Linked DNA regions of Reyranella humidisoli. The protein of the gene in region 1 interacts with the protein of each later gene in a pairwise test. Links are inferred from orthologs where the notes say so. Each region holds a gene or a part of one and is shown on either strand. Other genes may lie near its edges.

Region 1 (7,777 bases):
CAGGTAGGAGCGGTCGAGCTGCGGCACCAGCCCGGTCGGGGTCGAGGCGAGGCGGTTCTGGGTGAGCGCCAGCAGGCCGGCATAGATCACCAGCATGATGAAGCCCATGCGGATCAGCCGCGCCGTCATGCGGCCGTAGAAGTTCGACAGCGCGTCGAAGCCGCGGTTGAACCAGCGGAAGAACCAGTGGACCGGCCAGGCCAGCCGATCCATCAGGCCAGGCCTCGCCTTCTCCACATGCGACAGGGCGTGCGACTTCAGCAGCAGCGCCGCCATCGCGGGCGAGAGCGTCAGCGACACGAAGGCCGAGATCGCGGTCGAGGCGGCGATGGTGATGGCGAACTGCTTGTAGAAGGTGCCCTGCAGGCCGGTGATGAAGGCGGTCGGCAGGAACACCGCGATCAGGACCAGCGAGATCGCGATCAGCGCGCCGCCGACCTCGTCCATCGTCTTGTGTGCCGCCTCCTTGGGCGACATGCCCTGCGCCAGGTAGCGCTCGATATTCTCGACCACGACGATGGCGTCGTCGACCACGATGCCGATCGCCAGCACCAGGCCGAACAGCGACAGCGTGTTGAAGGAGATGCCAACTGCAGCCATCACGGCGAACGACCCGATCAGCGAGACCGGGATGGCGAGAATCGGGATGATCGCCGCGCGCCAGGTCTGCAGGAACAGGATCACCACGATGACGACGAGGATCACGGCCTCGAACAGCGTGGTGATGACGGCGTCGACGGAGGCCTGGATGAAGGTCGTGGGATTATAGACGATCGTGTAGTCGAGACCGGCCGGGAAGCTCTTCTTGAGCCGCTCCATCTCCGCGATGATCGCGTCCGAGGTCGAGAGCGCGTTGGATCCGGGGCGCTGGAAGATGCCGAGCGCGGTGGCCGTCTTGTTGTTGAGGTAGGCGTTCAGCGTGTAGTCCTGCGCGCCCAGCTCGACGCGGGCGATGTCGCGGAGGCGTGTCACCGACCCGTCCGTCTCGGCGCGGATCACGATGTTCTCGAACTGGTCGGGCGAGCTCAGCCGGCCCAGCGTGCGCACCGACAGGGTGAACCCGCCCGGCGACACCGCCGGCGCCTGGTTGACCGCACCCGCGGCCACCTGGAGGTTTGCTGCCCGCAGCGCCAGCACGACCTCGCCGGCCGTCAGGTTGCGCGCGGCGACTCGGGCCGGGTCGAGCCAGATGCGCATCGAGTAGTCGCGGCCGCCGAACACCAACACGTTGCCGACGCCGTCGACGCGGGTCAGCACGTCCTTCACGTAGAGCGTGGCGTAGTTGGAGATGTACTGCTGGTCGCGGCTGCCGTCCGGCGAGACCATGTGAACGACCATCATCAGGTCGGGCGAGGCCTTGCGGACGACGATGCCGAGGCGCTGCACGTCCTCGGGCAGGCGCGGCTGGGCGACCGCGACGCGGTTCTGCACGAGCACCTGGGCCTGGTCGATGTCGACCCCCGGCTTGAACACGACGTTGATCGACAGGCGGCCGTCACCGGTCGACTGCGACTGGATGTAGAGCATGTCGTCGACGCCGTTGACCTCGAGCTCGATCGGCGTGGCGACCGTCTCGGCGATCACCTCGGCGGACGCGCCGGGATAGGTCGCGGTGATGTTGACGGTCGGCGGCGCGATCTCGGGATATTCCGCCACGGGCAGGCCGCGCTGGGCGATGAAGCCCACGATCACGATGATGACCGAGAGAACCGACGCGAAGATCGGCCGGTCGATGAAGAAATGGGAAAAACGCATGACCGGCCCTTACCCGGCCTTGGCGGTGATCTCGGCCTTCTGGGGCACGACCTTGGCGCCCGGCCGGACCATGGGATTGGCGAGGCCGTCGAGCACGACCTTGTCGGTGGGCGCGAGGCCGGAGCGGATCACGCGCAGACCGTCGACCAGCGTGCCCAGGGTCACCGGCTTGGCCTGGACGACGTCGCCCGGGCCGACGACGAACACGATCTTGCGCGCCTGGTCGGAGATGATGGCCGAGTCGGGAATCAGCAGCGCGTCATACTCACCGCCGAAGAGCTGGAGGCGGCCGAAGATGCCGGGTGTCAGGAGCTGGTCCTTGTTGTCGACGAGGGCGCGAACGCGGATCGTGCCCGAGCGGGCGGTCATCGCGTTGTCGACGAAGTCGACCTTGCCGGTGCGCTTCCACTCGGTCTCGTCGGAAAGCCGGATGCGGACGGGATTGGCGCCGTCGCGCGAGGAGGCGAGCGCCCCCGACAGGATCAGGCGGCTGTAGCGGAGATGGTCGGCCTCCGAGATGTCGAAGACGAAGCGGATGGGATCGAGCGTCACGATCGTGGCGAGCAGCGTGGCGCCGGTCTGCCCACCTGAGATCAGGTTGCCGGCATCGACCTTGCGGTCCGAGATGCGGCCCGCGATTGGCGCCGTGACGTTCGTCCATTCGAGGTTGAGCTGGGCGTTGCGCAGCGCGGCCTCGGCCGACTTGAGCTGGGCGCGGGCAACGGCGAGCGTCGACTTGCGCGAATCCTGTTCGGCCTCGGTGATGGTGCGCGAGGCGATTAGGGACGCACCGCGATTGACCTGCAGCTCCGCGAGGTCGACCTGGGCCTTGTTGCGCGCGACGTCGGCGTCGGCGACATCGACGGCGATCTCGTAGGGCCGCTTGTCGATGGTGAAGAGCGGATCGCCGATCTTGACGATCTGGCCGTCGCGGAAATCGATCTTGTCGATGAAGCCCGAGACGCGCGCGCGTACTTCCACGGAAGCGACGGCCTCGAAGCGGCCGGAATATTCGTCCCACTGGGTCACCCGCTTGGCAACCGGCTCGGAAACGCCGACCGGCATGGCCGGGGGGCCGCCCTGGGCGAGGGCTGCGGTGGAGAGCGACAGGAGGGAAAGGCCGGCAAGGGCCAGCAGGCGACGGCTTACGGACAACTCGGAACTCCCCCGCGAACAATTCTGCGTCGCGATGTCGACATGTGGTTGCCACGTGGACTGGTGTCAATTCCCGCCGAGGTAACCGACAGGCCTTCGGGGAACGGCGTTCGAGGGCGCTGATATCCCCTCAAATTTACAGCGGGAAAGCGAGAACATTCCCCGCTCCCATTGTCTGTGGCGCGCCCGTGCCCTCTTAATGTTCAGCCATGAAGACCTCGGTGATCGTCAACCGTTTCGCCCACAAGGGAGGCGCGGGGCTGCGCTGGCCGGCGATCAAGGCCGAACTCGAGAAGCGGCTGGGGCCGTTCGAGGCGCAGTTCACGCAAGCGCCGGGTCACGCCACGCAACTCGCGCGGGCAGCTCTGATGAGCGGGGCCCGCCGGTTCGTGGCGGTGGGCGGCGACGGCACCGTGAACGAGACGCTGAACGGCCTGCTCGATCCGTCAGGCCAGCTTCTCGCGCCCGAAGCGGTCCTCTGCCCGATTCCCGCGGGCACGGCCAATGAACTCTGCCGGGCACTCGGCCATGGCGCCGATCCATCGAAGGCCTATGACGCGGCGGCGGCGACGGGGCGACGGGCGATCGATCTGGTACGCGTCCGCTGCATCGGCGCCGAGGGCCGTCCGGTCGAGCGCTTCGGCTATCTGATGGCGGCGATTGGTGCCGCCGCTCTGGTCAGCCAGCGCACGTCGCAGTCGCGCTGGGCCAAGAAGTTCGGCGACGTCGCCTACATGCTGATGGCGCCCGCCGTCATCCTGGGTTTCCGCTCCCGTGGCGTTGCAATTACCGTCGATGGGATCGACAGGGGCACCAGCAATCTATTCACCGCGTTGATCGCCAACACCGAAAACGGCGGCGGCGGCCTGCGCCTGGCACCGGGCGCCGCCTTCGATGACGGAATGCTCGATCTCGTCGAGGTCGGCGACGTGTCCCGGCTCGGCGCCCTGCTGGGCGTGATGCCGCGGCTGGCCGACGGTTCGCATGTCGGCCATCCGAAGGTGTGCACGAGCCGCGGGCGATCCTTCCGCTTTGCGTCCGAGGTCGACACGCTGGTCGATCTGGACGGGGAAACAATCGGTCGATTGCCGCTCGACGTCGAGGTCCTGCCGCGGGGCTTCGCCGTGGGCGCGGTCGAGCCGATCCCGTAGAGGGCGCAGAGGCGGTCGGGCTTCTGCTATTATCGCCGGATGAAGATCAAGAAATTCGGCACGCCGCTCAAGCCCTCCGCGATCAAGCTCATGATGCTGGGCTCGGGTGAACTCGGGAAGGAAGTGGTCATCGAGGCGATGCGCTTCGGCATCGAGGTCATCGCCTGCGACCGCTATGCCGACGCGCCGGCCATGCTGGTCGCCAACAGCGCCTACGTGTTCGACATGCGCGACGGCGGAGCGATGCGCCATGTCGTCGAGACGGTGAAGCCCGACTTCATCGTGCCCGAGATCGAGGCCATCGCGACCGACACGCTGGTCGAGCTGGAGAAAGAGGGCTGGACCGTCATCCCGACGGCGCGTGCCGCCCAACTCACCATGGACCGCCGCGGCATCCGCAAGCTGGCGGCCGAAAAGCTCAAGCTGCCGACCTCGCCCTATCGCTTCGCCGGCAGCCTCGAGGAGCTGCAGGCAGGCGCGGCGGCGGTGGGCTTTCCCTGCTTCATCAAGCCGACCATGTCGTCGTCCGGCCATGGCCAGAGCGTCGCGCGCAAGCCCGCCGATGTGGCCAGGAGCTGGAAGACCGCGATGGAGGGCACGCGCGCCAGCACCGGTCTTGTCATTGTCGAGGGCGCCATCGACTTCGACTACGAGATCACGTTGCTCACCGTGCGCCATGACGGCGGCTTCGGCTTCTGCGAGCCGATCGGCCACATCCAGGTCGACGGCGACTATCGCGAAAGCTGGCAGCCGCACGCCATGTCGAAGACCGCCCTGCGCAAGGCGCGCGACATCGCGAAGAAGGTCGTGAACGAACTGTGCGGCGCGAAAGGCCGCGGCCTGTTCGGCGTCGAGATGTTTGTGAAGGGCGACAAGGTCTGGTTCTCCGAACTGTCGCCCCGTCCGCACGATACCGGCATGGTCACGATGGTGTCGCAGAACATGAGCGAGATGGAGCTGCACGTCCGCGCCATCCTCGGCCTGCCGATTCCCGAGATCACCTGCCAGCCCGGCGCCTCGGTGCCCGTCCTCGGCGACGGCACTCTCAAGGACCCGACCTACACCGGCATCGCCAAGGCGCTGGCCGCACCGGGAACGTCGGTGCGCATCTTCGGCAAGCCCGAGGTGAAGGGCCACCGCCGCATGGCCGTCGCGCTCGCGACCGCCCGCACCGTCAAGGAAGCCCGCCGCAAGGCGATGGCGTCGGCGAAGCAGATCAAGGTCTCATAAAACCCCGTCGTCTCGACCGAAGCCGAGCGTAGCGAGGCGGAGTGGAGAGACCTTCTCTCCACGATTTGCCGGCTTTAAGTCGAGAGAAGGTCTCTCCACTCCGCGCTGCGCGCTCCGGTCGAGCCGACAGGTTCTTTAATGCCGGAAGTGCCGCATCCCGGTGAAGACCATCGCGAGGCCCTTTTCGTCGGCCGCGTCGATCACTTCCTTGTCGCGCATCGAGCCGCCCGGCTGGATGATCGCGGTGGCGCCGGCTTCGGCGGCGGCCAGGAGCCCGTCGGCGAACGGGAAGAAGGCGTCCGACGCCACGACGCTGCCGACCGCCGGGCTCACCTTGAGGCCCGCGGCCTCGCCCGATTCGGCGGCGCGGATGGCGGCGATGCGGGAGCTGTCGCGGCGGTTCATCTGGCCGGCGCCGACGCCCACCGTGGCGCCGTCCTTGGCATAGACGATGGCGTTCGACTTCACGTGCTTGCAGACGGTGAACGCGAACAGCAGGTCGTCGAGTTCCTTCGCCGTCGGCGACCGCTTGGTCACGACCTTGAGGTCGGCCTTCGTCAGGTGGCCGTTGTCGCGCGTCTGGAAGAGATAGCCGCCGGCCACGCTCTTGAGCGTCATGCCCGCCGTCGTCGGATCGGGCAGGGCGCCGGCCAGCAGCACGCGCACGTTCTTCTTGGTGGCGAGGATCGCCAGCGCCTCGGGCGTCGCGTCCGGCGCGATCACCACTTCGAGGAACAGCTTCACCAGTTCGGCCGCGACCTTGGCTTCGAGCGTGCGGTTGACCGCGACGATGCCGCCGAAGATCGAGACCGGATCGCAGGCATAGGCTTTCTGGTAGGCGGTGAACTGGTCGGCATCGACCGCCACGCCGCAGGGGTTGGCGTGCTTCACGACGACGATGGCCGATTCCGCGAACTCCGCGACACACTCGTAAGCCGATTCGGTGTCGCCGATATTGTTGTAGGACAGCTCCTTGCCCTGGACCATGCGCGCCGTGGCGACGCCCGGCCGCTTGCTGCCGTCGCTGTAGAAGGCGGCCTTCTGGTGCGGGTTCTCGCCGTAGCGCAGCGTCTGCACGCGCTCGGCCGACAGGGTCAGCCGCTCGGGGAAGGTCTCGCCTTCCTGGCCAGCGAACCAGTTGGCGATCGCCGAATCGTAGGACGCGGTGCGGGCATAGGCCTTGGCCGCGAGCGTGCGGCGCAGCTTCAGGGTCGTCGCGCCCTTGTTGGCCTCCAGCTCCTGCAGCACCGGGGCATAGTCCTTGGGATCGACGACGACCGTGACGAAGTCGTGGTTCTTGGCCGAGGCGCGGATCAGCGCTGGGCCGCCGATGTCGATGTTCTCGACGCAGGTCGGGAAGTCGGCGCCGCGCGCTACGGTCGCCTCGAACGGGTAGAGGTTCACCACCACCAGATCGATACCCGCGATTTTATGATCGCTCATCGCCTTCTGGTGCCCCGCGTCGGTCCGGCGGGCGAGGATGCCGCCATGGATCGAGGGCTGCAGCGTCTTCACCCGCCCGTCCATGATCTCGGGGAAGCCGGTGTGGTCGCTCACCTCGACCACCTTGAGGCCGGCGTCGCGCAGCGACTTGGCCGATCCGCCGGTCGAGAGGATTTCGACCCCGTGCGCCGCCAGCGCCTTGCCCAGCTCGACCAGGCCCTCCTTGTCGGAGACGGAGATCAACGCGCGCTGGATACGGGCCAGGTCGGGCGTGGGCGAGGGGACGTACTGGGTCGAGGCGGACATGGCCGGTCTTTTAGGGCGAGTGGGCGAACGCCGCTACGTCCTGCTCTGTGTCATTTGGGCTTTTTTTGCCGACTATGGAGGCGGTTGGGGCTGAAATCCCGGCCTGTCGGCGCCGGGCGTGTGTTGCGCGGGCACGCGGGAGGTGCGTATCGTTTCAGGATCTACGGGGGAGGGGCCGATGTCTGCATTCAATGCAGTGCGTTTCCGCGTAAAGCCTGGTCGCGATCAGGCGTTCCTGGATGCCCACAAGGACATCGCCCAGGCATGGCCGGGCTTGGTGCATGCAAACATCATTAAGACCGGCGATCGCTCCTACTGCCTGATCGCCGAGTGGCCGGACATGGACGCCTGCGTCGCGGCGCGGCCCGCCATGATCGCGACCCTCAATTCCTTCCGCGACACGCTCGAAGACCTGGGCAACGGTCTCGGGGTCACGGATGCCGCGGCGGGCGCGGTCGTTCTGGCGCCGAAATAGTTCCGCACGCTGGCGGCGGACTTACGCGTCCGCGCCCTCCAGGACGCGGACCTTGAAGCCGTCGGATTGGAGGGCGGCCAGGAGTTCGCCCAGGTGGGCGCGATCGCGGGTTTCGACGGTGACGTCGAGTTCGGTGGCCTTGGCGACCACGCCGAACAACCGCTGGTGCAGCACTTCGACGATGTTGCCGCCGGCCCCGCCGATCAGGCCGGCCACGCGGGCGAGCTGGCCCGGCGCATCGCCGATCATCAGGCGCAGCCGC
Region 2 (7,792 bases), on another replicon or contig:
ACCTGGCACGGGCCATCGCACGCGGCGCGATTTCGAGCGAGGACGCGACGCGATCAGTCCTCGGTCGGATCGAGTCCGTCAATCCGCGGGTCAACGCCGTGGTCGACATGATGGCCGATGAGGCATTGCAGGCCGCACGCGAGGCCGACACCGCGCGCCGCAGCGGCGCCCCCTGCGGGCCGCTGCACGGTGTGCCGACGACGGTGAAGGTCAACGTCGACACCAAGGGCCGCGCCACGACCAACGGAGTTGTGGCCTTCCGCGACCTGGTAGCGACCGAAGACAGCCCGGTCGTCGCCAACCTGCGCAATGCCGGTGCCGTGATCGTCGGCCGCACCAATACGCCCGCCTTCTCGCATCGCTGGTTCACCGACAACGAACTCCACGGGCCGACGCGCAACCCGTGGGGCAAGGGTCTGACTCCCGGAGGATCGAGCGGCGGCGCGGCCGCTGCGCTGGCCGCCGGCATGGGCGCGATCGCACACGGCAACGACTATGGCGGCTCGATCCGTTATCCCGCCTATGCCTGCGGCGTGGCCGGCCTGCGGCCGACACCCGGCCGCGTGCCGGCCTTCAACCCGTCCGCCACCGCCGAGCGGCCCATCACCGCGCAGCTCATGTCCGTGCAGGGCCCGTTGGCCCGCTCAATCGCGGACCTGCGCCTCGCCTTCGCTGCCATGGCGAGGGGCGATGCGCGCGATCCCAATTGGGTGCCGGCGCCCCTCGCCGGTCCCGCGCCGACGCGGCCGCTGCGAGCCGCCATCGCGCCGGCCCCGTTCGATGACGTGGTGCCGGAGGTCCGTGCCGCCGTCGAGCAGGCCGGACGCGCGCTCGAGGCGGCCGGCTATGCCGTCGAACAGGTCGCGCCGCCGCGACTGGGCGAAGCAGCCGAGCTGTGGCATCGGATGGTCGTCAACGACGAGCGCCGCGGCTTCGTCGCGACCGTGCAGGCCCTGGGCGATGCCGCCGCACGGCGCAACGTCGAAGGCCATCTCCACTACGTGCCGGAGGTCGATGCCGGCGGTCTGCTCGACGCATTCGGCCAGCGTCTCGCCCTGATGCGCGCCTGGTCGCTGTTCTTCGCGGACTATGCGGTCGCGATCGTGCCGGTGTCGCACGTCCTGCCCTTCCCGGACGGCCTCGATCTGCAGGACCAACCGGTCGTGGATCGCATGATGGCCGCACAGCACTGCCTGCTTGCGACGCCCGTCCTGGGCTATCCCTCGGCGTCGGTGCCCACCGGCCTCGCCGATGGAACGCCCGTGGGCGTACAAATCATCTCCGCCCGTTTCCGCGAGGATCTCTGCCTCGATGCGGCGGAGATCGTCGAAGCACACGCCTCGCACCTGACGCCCATCGAGCCGCGCGATTAGCCTCGGGCGCGCTCGGATTGCTGGCCGAGCGCGGCGAGCGCCGTCGCCACGATCTGCGGCGCGTTGAGGCCGGCCCATTCGTACTGCCGGGCCGGCGACGCATGATCGAGGAAGCGGTCGGGCAGAACCATCGGCCGCACCTTCAGTCCGTTGTCGAGTAGGCCCGCCGTCGCAAGATACTGCAACACGAAGCTCGAGAAGCCGCCGACCGAGCCCTCCTCGATGGTGATCAGCACCTCGTGCTCGCGCGCGAGGCGGCGGATCAGGTCCGTGTCGAGGGGCTTGGCGAAGCGGGCGTCGGCCACCGTCGTGCTGAGGCCCTTGGCGCCGAGATCCTCGGCCGCCACCAGGCACTCCTGCAGGCGCGCGCCGAAATTCAGGATGGCGATCTTGGTGCCCTCGCGAACGATCCGGCCCTTGCCGACTTCCAGCGGCGTGCCCTTCGCCGGCAACTCGACGCCGACGCCCTCACCGCGCGGATAGCGGAAGGCCGAGGGGCGGTCGTCGATCGCGGCGGCCGTCGCCACCATGTTCATCAGTTCGAGCTCGTCGGCCGCCGCCATGATGACGAAGTCCGGCAGGCAGCCGAGATAGGCCACGTCGAAGGAGCCCGCATGGGTGGCGCCGTCGGCGCCGACCAGCCCGGCCCGATCGATGGCGAAGCGCACCGGCAGCTTCTGCAGGGCAACGTCGTGCACGACCTGGTCGAAGGCGCGCTGCAGGAAGGTCGAATAGATCGCTGTGAACGGCTTGAAACCCTCGGTCGCCAGGCCGGCGGCGAAGGTGACGCCGTGCTGCTCGGCGATCGCCACGTCGAATGTGCGCTCGGGGAAGCGCTCGGCGAACTTGTCGAGGCCGGTGCCCGAAGGCATCGCCGCGGTCACCGCCACGATCTTCTTGTCGGCCTCCGCCTCGGCGATCAGCGCCTTGGCGAAGACCGAGGTGTATTGCGGCGCGTTGGCGATCGGCTTGGACTGCTTGCCGGTGATGACGTCGAACTTCACCACCCCGTGGTACTTGTCCGCGCTCGCCTCGGCCGGCCCGTAGCCCTTGCCCTTCTTTGTCACGACATGGACCAGGATCGGCTTGTCGAGCTGGCTGTCGCGGGCATTCTTCAGCACCGGCAGCAGATGGTCGAGATTGTGACCGTCGACGGGACCGACATAGTAGAAGCCCAGCTCGTCGAACAGCGTGCCGCCCGCCACGAAACCGCGGGCGAATTCCTCGGCACGCTTGGCCGCGAGTTCCAGCGGCTTGGGCAGGTTCTCGGCGAAGGTGCGCCCGAGGTTGCGCAGCGTGACATAGGGGCGGCCCGACAGGAGCCGCGAGAGATGGCCCGACAGCGCGCCGACGGGCGGCGCGATCGACATGTCGTTGTCGTTCAGCACCACGATCAGGCGCGAGCGCAAAGCGCCCGCATTGTTCATCGCCTCGTAGGCCATGCCGGCACTGAGCGCGCCATCGCCGATCACGGCGATCACGTTGTTGGAGCCGCCCGCCAGATCGCGCGCCACCGCCATGCCGAGGCCGGCGGAGATTGAGGTCGAGGAGTGAGCGGCGCCAAACGGGTCGTATTCGCTCTCGGAACGCCGCGTGAAGCCCGACAACCCGCCTTCCTGGCGCAAGGTGCGAATGCGGCTGCGGCGGCCCGTGACGATCTTGTGCGGATAGGCCTGGTGGCCGACGTCCCAGATCAGCCGGTCCTTCGGCGTGTCGAAGACGTAGTGAAGGGCCACCGTGAGCTCGACGACGCCCAGTCCCGCTCCGAGATGGCCGCCGGTAACGGAAACGGCCGAGATCGTCTCCTGGCGCAGTTCGTCCGCTAGCTGACGCAACTGTTCTGCGCGCAAGCGGCGGATGTCGGCGGGAACGTCGACGGTATCGAGCAGCGGCGTCGTACTGTGGCCGGTCATTGAACTACCATACTCCTGCGCGGCGCTTTCTGCCCCAACTTCAGGTGCGGCGCGCCACGACGAATTCTGTGGCTTGCCTTAGCAAATCCGCTGCTTCTCCGAAGGGCTCCAGATGCGCGGCGGCCTGTCGCGCCAGCATTCCGGCCTGCGCCCTCGCCCGTTCGACGCCCAGGATGGACACGAAAGTCGCCTTGCCGGCGGCTTCGTCCTTGCCCGTCGCCTTGCCCAGCTCCTCCGCGCTGCCTTCGATGTCGAGCAGGTCGTCGACGATCTGAAACGCCAGGCCGAGATCGTGCGCATAGCCCGCGAGCGCCATTCGCATGGGGTCGCTCGCCTTGCCGAGGATGGCGCCCGCCGTGCACGAGAAGGAGATCAACGCCCCCGTCTTCAGGCGCTGCAGGTGGGTGATGGCGCCGATCGTCTGGTCGGAATTTTCCTGCTCGGCCAGCAGGTCGAGCATCTGCCCGCCCACCATGCCGCGGGCGCCCGCGGCCTTCGCGAGTTCGCTCACCAGCGCCGTGCGTACCGCCGGGTCGCCATGTGTGTCCTCGTGCGCCAGAACCTCAAAGGCCAGCGCCTGCAGCGCATCGCCCGCCAGGATCGCCGTCGCCTCGTCGAATTGCTTGTGGCAGGTAGGTTTGCCGCGCCGCAGATCGTCGTCATCCATCGCCGGCAGATCGTCGTGGATCAGAGAATAAGCGTGCACGAACTCGATGGCGGACGCCGTTCGCAGGGCGGGCTGCGTCCCCACCTTGAACAGCGTCGCACCGGCCAACACAAAAAAGGCGCGCAACCGCTTTCCGCCGCCCAGGCTCGAGTAGCGCATCGCCTCGAAGACACGCGCCTCGCCCACGGCCCCGGACGGCAGCAGGCGATCCATGGTGCGCTCGACCGACTCCGCGGCAAACCCGAGGGCGATATCGAACTGTCTGTGCGACGACAACGGCATCGGAGAGAAATCAGCCGAGGTCGGCAGGTTGCGTCGCGACCGAACCGTCGGCGGAGAAGACGATCTTTTCCACCTTCATCTTGGCTTCGGCCAGCCGCTGCTCGCAGTGCCGCTTCAGCAGCGCGCCCCGTTCGTAGGCCGAAATCGCCTCGTCCAGCTTCACCTGGCCACGTTCGAGCTGCTGAACGATGCCCTCCAGTTCCTTGAGGGCATCCTCGAAGGAGAGGGCTGCAATATCCTTGGGCAGAGTGGGTTCTTTAGCCAATTTTTGCCTCTTGAAGGGGACGGTCCGGATCGTACCCGGCCGCCGCGAACATGTCGAAAGATGCCGCTCGCGTCATTAAAATATGCCGGATATTCCCGTTTCGAGAGCAAAACAGCACGTCTGCAACTAACGATAATCGAAACACGCATCTGTGACATGGCCGCTTTGCATGTTCGCAGGACAAAACCCGCTCACGCGCATTGCGATAGAGTTAAGCCAATGGCAGGTTCCGCTCCGCAAAGAAATAAACGGCCATTCACCAGGAGCAAACGCCCATGGGCAACGTTAGCCATCTCGTTACGCGAACCGCCGCCTTCCAGAGCTCGGTCGAGAACGGTCTCGCCGAAGGGTCCAGCAGCAAGGATCGCCAGTTCGTCACGGCGCTGGCCCGCGGCCTCGACATCCTGCGCGCCTTCCATGCCGGCGAAGGCATGCTGGGCAACCAGGAAATCGCCCACCGCACCGGCCTGCCGAAGCCGACGGTCGCCCGCCTGACCCACACGCTGACCGAGCTGGGCTACCTCAACTACATCCGCCGTTTCCGCAAGTACGAGCTGGGCGCCTCGGTTCTGGCGCTGGGCTACGCCGCCATCTCGAGCATGGACGTCCGCCGCGCCTCGCGTCAGCCGCTGGAGCAGCTGGCCCACGCCCTCAACGCCTCCACTGCGCTGGGCGGCCGCGACCGTCACTCGATGATCTATCTCGAAGCCTGCCGTGGCCCGTCGGTCGTGGCGATCACGCACGATGTCGGCACCCGCGTGCCGATGGCCAGCACCGCGATGGGCCGCGCCTACCTGTTCTCGCTGCCCGACGTCGACCGCAACAAGCAGATCGATGCCATCCGCCGCCGCTGGCGCGACGACTGGGCCAAGGTGAAGACCGGCCTGGAGCGCTCGTTCAAGGAACTGACCGACCGCGGCTTCTGTGTCACGTGGGGCGAGTGGCTGCCCGAGCTGTGCGGCGTCGGCGCTCCGCTGCGCAATTCGGACGGCACGGCCGCTTATGCGATCAACGCCTCGGCGCCGATCTACCAGATCAGCCGCGATCGTCTCGAAGCCGACTGGGGTCCGCGCCTCGTCAAGGTCGCGCGCGACATCCGCACCGGCATGGCCGCGCAACCCGCCGTCACCGCTCCTGCCGGCTCGGCCCTGCGGCCGATGATGGCCAACGGCAACGGCCATCGCGCGCCGATGTCGGCGATGGTGCGCCGCTAGGCGCACCCTCCCCCGGAGGCTTTCCAGACATGGCGATCCAACGACCGGCCGACGCTCGGCCGGTCGCTCCTTATGAGTTCCGCGGCTTCAACGGCGTGATCGGCCACCAGGTCGTGGCGTGGCGTCACGGCTTCGTCGAGATGCAACTCAAGGTGCGGCCGGAACTGTGCAACGCCAACGGCCTGCTGCATGGCGGCGTGCTGATGACGCTCCTTGATTCCGCGAGCGGCTTTGCCTGCACCTTCAATGAGACGGCGACGGCGCGGCGACTTTCCGTAACGCTCGCCTTCACCACCCAGTTCATCAAGGCCGGCCGCGAAGGCGACGTGCTCACGATCCTGGGCGCGTGGCGTCCCTCTACGAGCCAGAGTACCTTCGCCGCCGAGACCGAGATCTACAATCAGGTGAACGATCTGCTCGCCACCGGCGCCGGCACCTTCCGCTACCTGAAGGGCGAGCGCAGCGACGGCACGCTCGACTTCCTCGACCGGAAGGCCGCGGACTGACTATCCGGCGGCGGTCGAACGCAGCCGATAGCGTAGCCACATCGTCCCGCCCTCCAGGACGTCGTGGCTCACCAGCGTCATGCTCTCGACCGGCGCAGGCCCGAGATCGGCATCGCCCGATTTGAACACGATCGGTCCACCCGTGCTGCCGTCGATCACCGGGCAGATCACGAGACTCAGTTCGTCGATCAGGCCGGCCCTCAAAAGCGCACCGTTCGCCCCGCCCCCGCCCTCCAGCATGATCCGCTCGATGCCCAGCTCGCGATTGAGCGTCTCGAGCGCTGCCGCGAGATCGACCTCGGCCTTGCCGGCGAAGATGTAGGACACGCCGTCAGCGCGCAGCCCGGCTAGGTGCCGGTCCGGCACCGACTCGGTCAAGATGACGAGGATCGGATCGCCGCCGATATCCTTGCGAGCCCAGACAGCCTTGCCATGGGCATCGAGGAAGATTCCCCACGCCTTGGCCTCGCGTTGCGCAAACCAGTTCTCGCGCGGGAACGTTCGATCCGTGTCGGGATAGTGCGGCTCCTTGCCCTTGGCGAATTCCTGAGCCGTCACCCGCCCGCACAGCCACGAGCCACCGCCCATCTGGTCGTGCAGCCGCTCGAACAGGTTGGGCACGATGTTGACCTTGGGCCGCCAGCGGCTACCCCAGATGCGACCGTCGACGCTGCAGACCATGTGGCAGAGGACATAGGGCTTCATGGCCCGATCATAGCCGAACGAGACCAATCAGAAATCAAATCCCGGCAACCACAGTTGCGCGCCCGGCCGCAGCGGCAGGCGGCCGACATGGCGATGCGTGGTCTTGCCGGGCAGGCTGTGCACCAGGACGATCTCACGCGCGGTCCATGTCACAGGACTGACGTCGCGGGGCGGCGCCAGCGTTTCGCTCCTCAGCAACGTCATGTGCGGCGTGAACGGCTTCCGCTTCTCCGCTCCAGGCTCGCTCAGGACGTCGCGCAGCCGCGTCGAAAGCGTCTTCAGGGCCGCGACGCTCTTGCCGCCGCAGAGCACGAAGGCCCCCTTTGCGAGCGACTTCGCACGCGTGAAGGAAACCCGGAAGCATGGGAGGTCGACCTGGCTGGCGCGCTCGACGAGCGCATCGATGGCTTCCGGCAGTGGCGGCTCCGCGACATCGCCGACATGCCACAGCGTGACATGGAGATGCTCAGGCAGGATTTCAGTGCCGGAGATGCCGGTCGCTTCACAAAGGTGCCGGCGCGTGCCGCAAATCGCCTCCACGGTTTTCTCGTCGGGAATCAGGGCGAAGAACAGACGATCGGTGGCTTCCACTGAAGTCACGTCAGGCTTCCTGTGGGACCTCAGGACAGCGGAATGCGCGCGATGTGACGGAGCGTCGTCTGGCCGATCAGGCTGTGCACCAGCACCACCTCGCGGACCGTCCAGGCGATCGGCTCGACCGGCTCGGCCTCGATGTGGCGGCCGTCATAGAGCAGCGTCACATGCGGCGTGTAGCGGCGCGCCGGCCGCGGTGTGTCGTCTAGCGAGTCGCAGAGGCGTTGCTGCAGCACTTCCATGCCGACGGTCGAGTCGTCACCCGTAAGGACC

Evidence for each region.
Region 2: the proteins of purT (region 1) and KQ910_RS22720 interact in binary tests that used the Escherichia coli proteins (3 or more experiments, as listed by UniProt). The link is inferred for Reyranella humidisoli from one-to-one orthologs.

What each region holds. Positions count from the first base shown.
Region 1 is NZ_JAHOPB010000001.1:1,176,254-1,184,030, reverse strand. What follows is about bases 3,315-6,195. They hold purT (formate-dependent phosphoribosylglycinamide formyltransferase), read left to right. Parts: upstream 3,315-4,100; coding sequence 4,101-5,291; downstream 5,292-6,195. Other genes in these bases: purH (bifunctional phosphoribosylaminoimidazolecarboxamide formyltransferase/IMP cyclohydrolase), read right to left, coding at 5,427-6,195; KQ910_RS05735 (diacylglycerol/lipid kinase family protein), read left to right, coding at 3,315-4,061. In the rest of the region: KQ910_RS05745 (efflux RND transporter permease subunit), read right to left, coding at 1-1,755; KQ910_RS05740 (efflux RND transporter periplasmic adaptor subunit), read right to left, coding at 1,765-2,910; more of KQ910_RS05735, read left to right, coding at 3,120-3,314; more of purH, read right to left, coding at 6,196-7,040; KQ910_RS05720 (antibiotic biosynthesis monooxygenase), read left to right, coding at 7,219-7,515; KQ910_RS05715 (threonine ammonia-lyase), read right to left, coding at 7,537-7,777. UniProt on the Escherichia coli protein: Involved in the de novo purine biosynthesis. Catalyzes the transfer of formate to 5-phospho-ribosyl-glycinamide (GAR), producing 5-phospho-ribosyl-N-formylglycinamide (FGAR). Formate is provided by PurU via hydrolysis of 10-formyl-tetrahydrofolate.
Region 2 is NZ_JAHOPB010000002.1:889,700-897,491, reverse strand. Bases 2,282-5,177 are described here. They hold KQ910_RS22720 (polyprenyl synthetase family protein), read right to left. Parts: upstream 4,236-5,177; coding sequence 3,327-4,235; downstream 2,282-3,326. Other genes in these bases: KQ910_RS22710 (IclR family transcriptional regulator), read left to right, coding at 4,776-5,177; KQ910_RS22715 (exodeoxyribonuclease VII small subunit), read right to left, coding at 4,246-4,500; dxs (1-deoxy-D-xylulose-5-phosphate synthase), read right to left, coding at 2,282-3,286. In the rest of the region: KQ910_RS22730 (amidase family protein), read left to right, coding at 1-1,373; more of dxs, read right to left, coding at 1,370-2,281; more of KQ910_RS22710, read left to right, coding at 5,178-5,714; KQ910_RS22705 (PaaI family thioesterase), read left to right, coding at 5,744-6,220; KQ910_RS22700 (dihydrofolate reductase family protein), read right to left, coding at 6,221-6,925; KQ910_RS22695 (2'-5' RNA ligase family protein), read right to left, coding at 6,953-7,525; KQ910_RS22690 (2'-5' RNA ligase family protein), read right to left, coding at 7,546-7,792.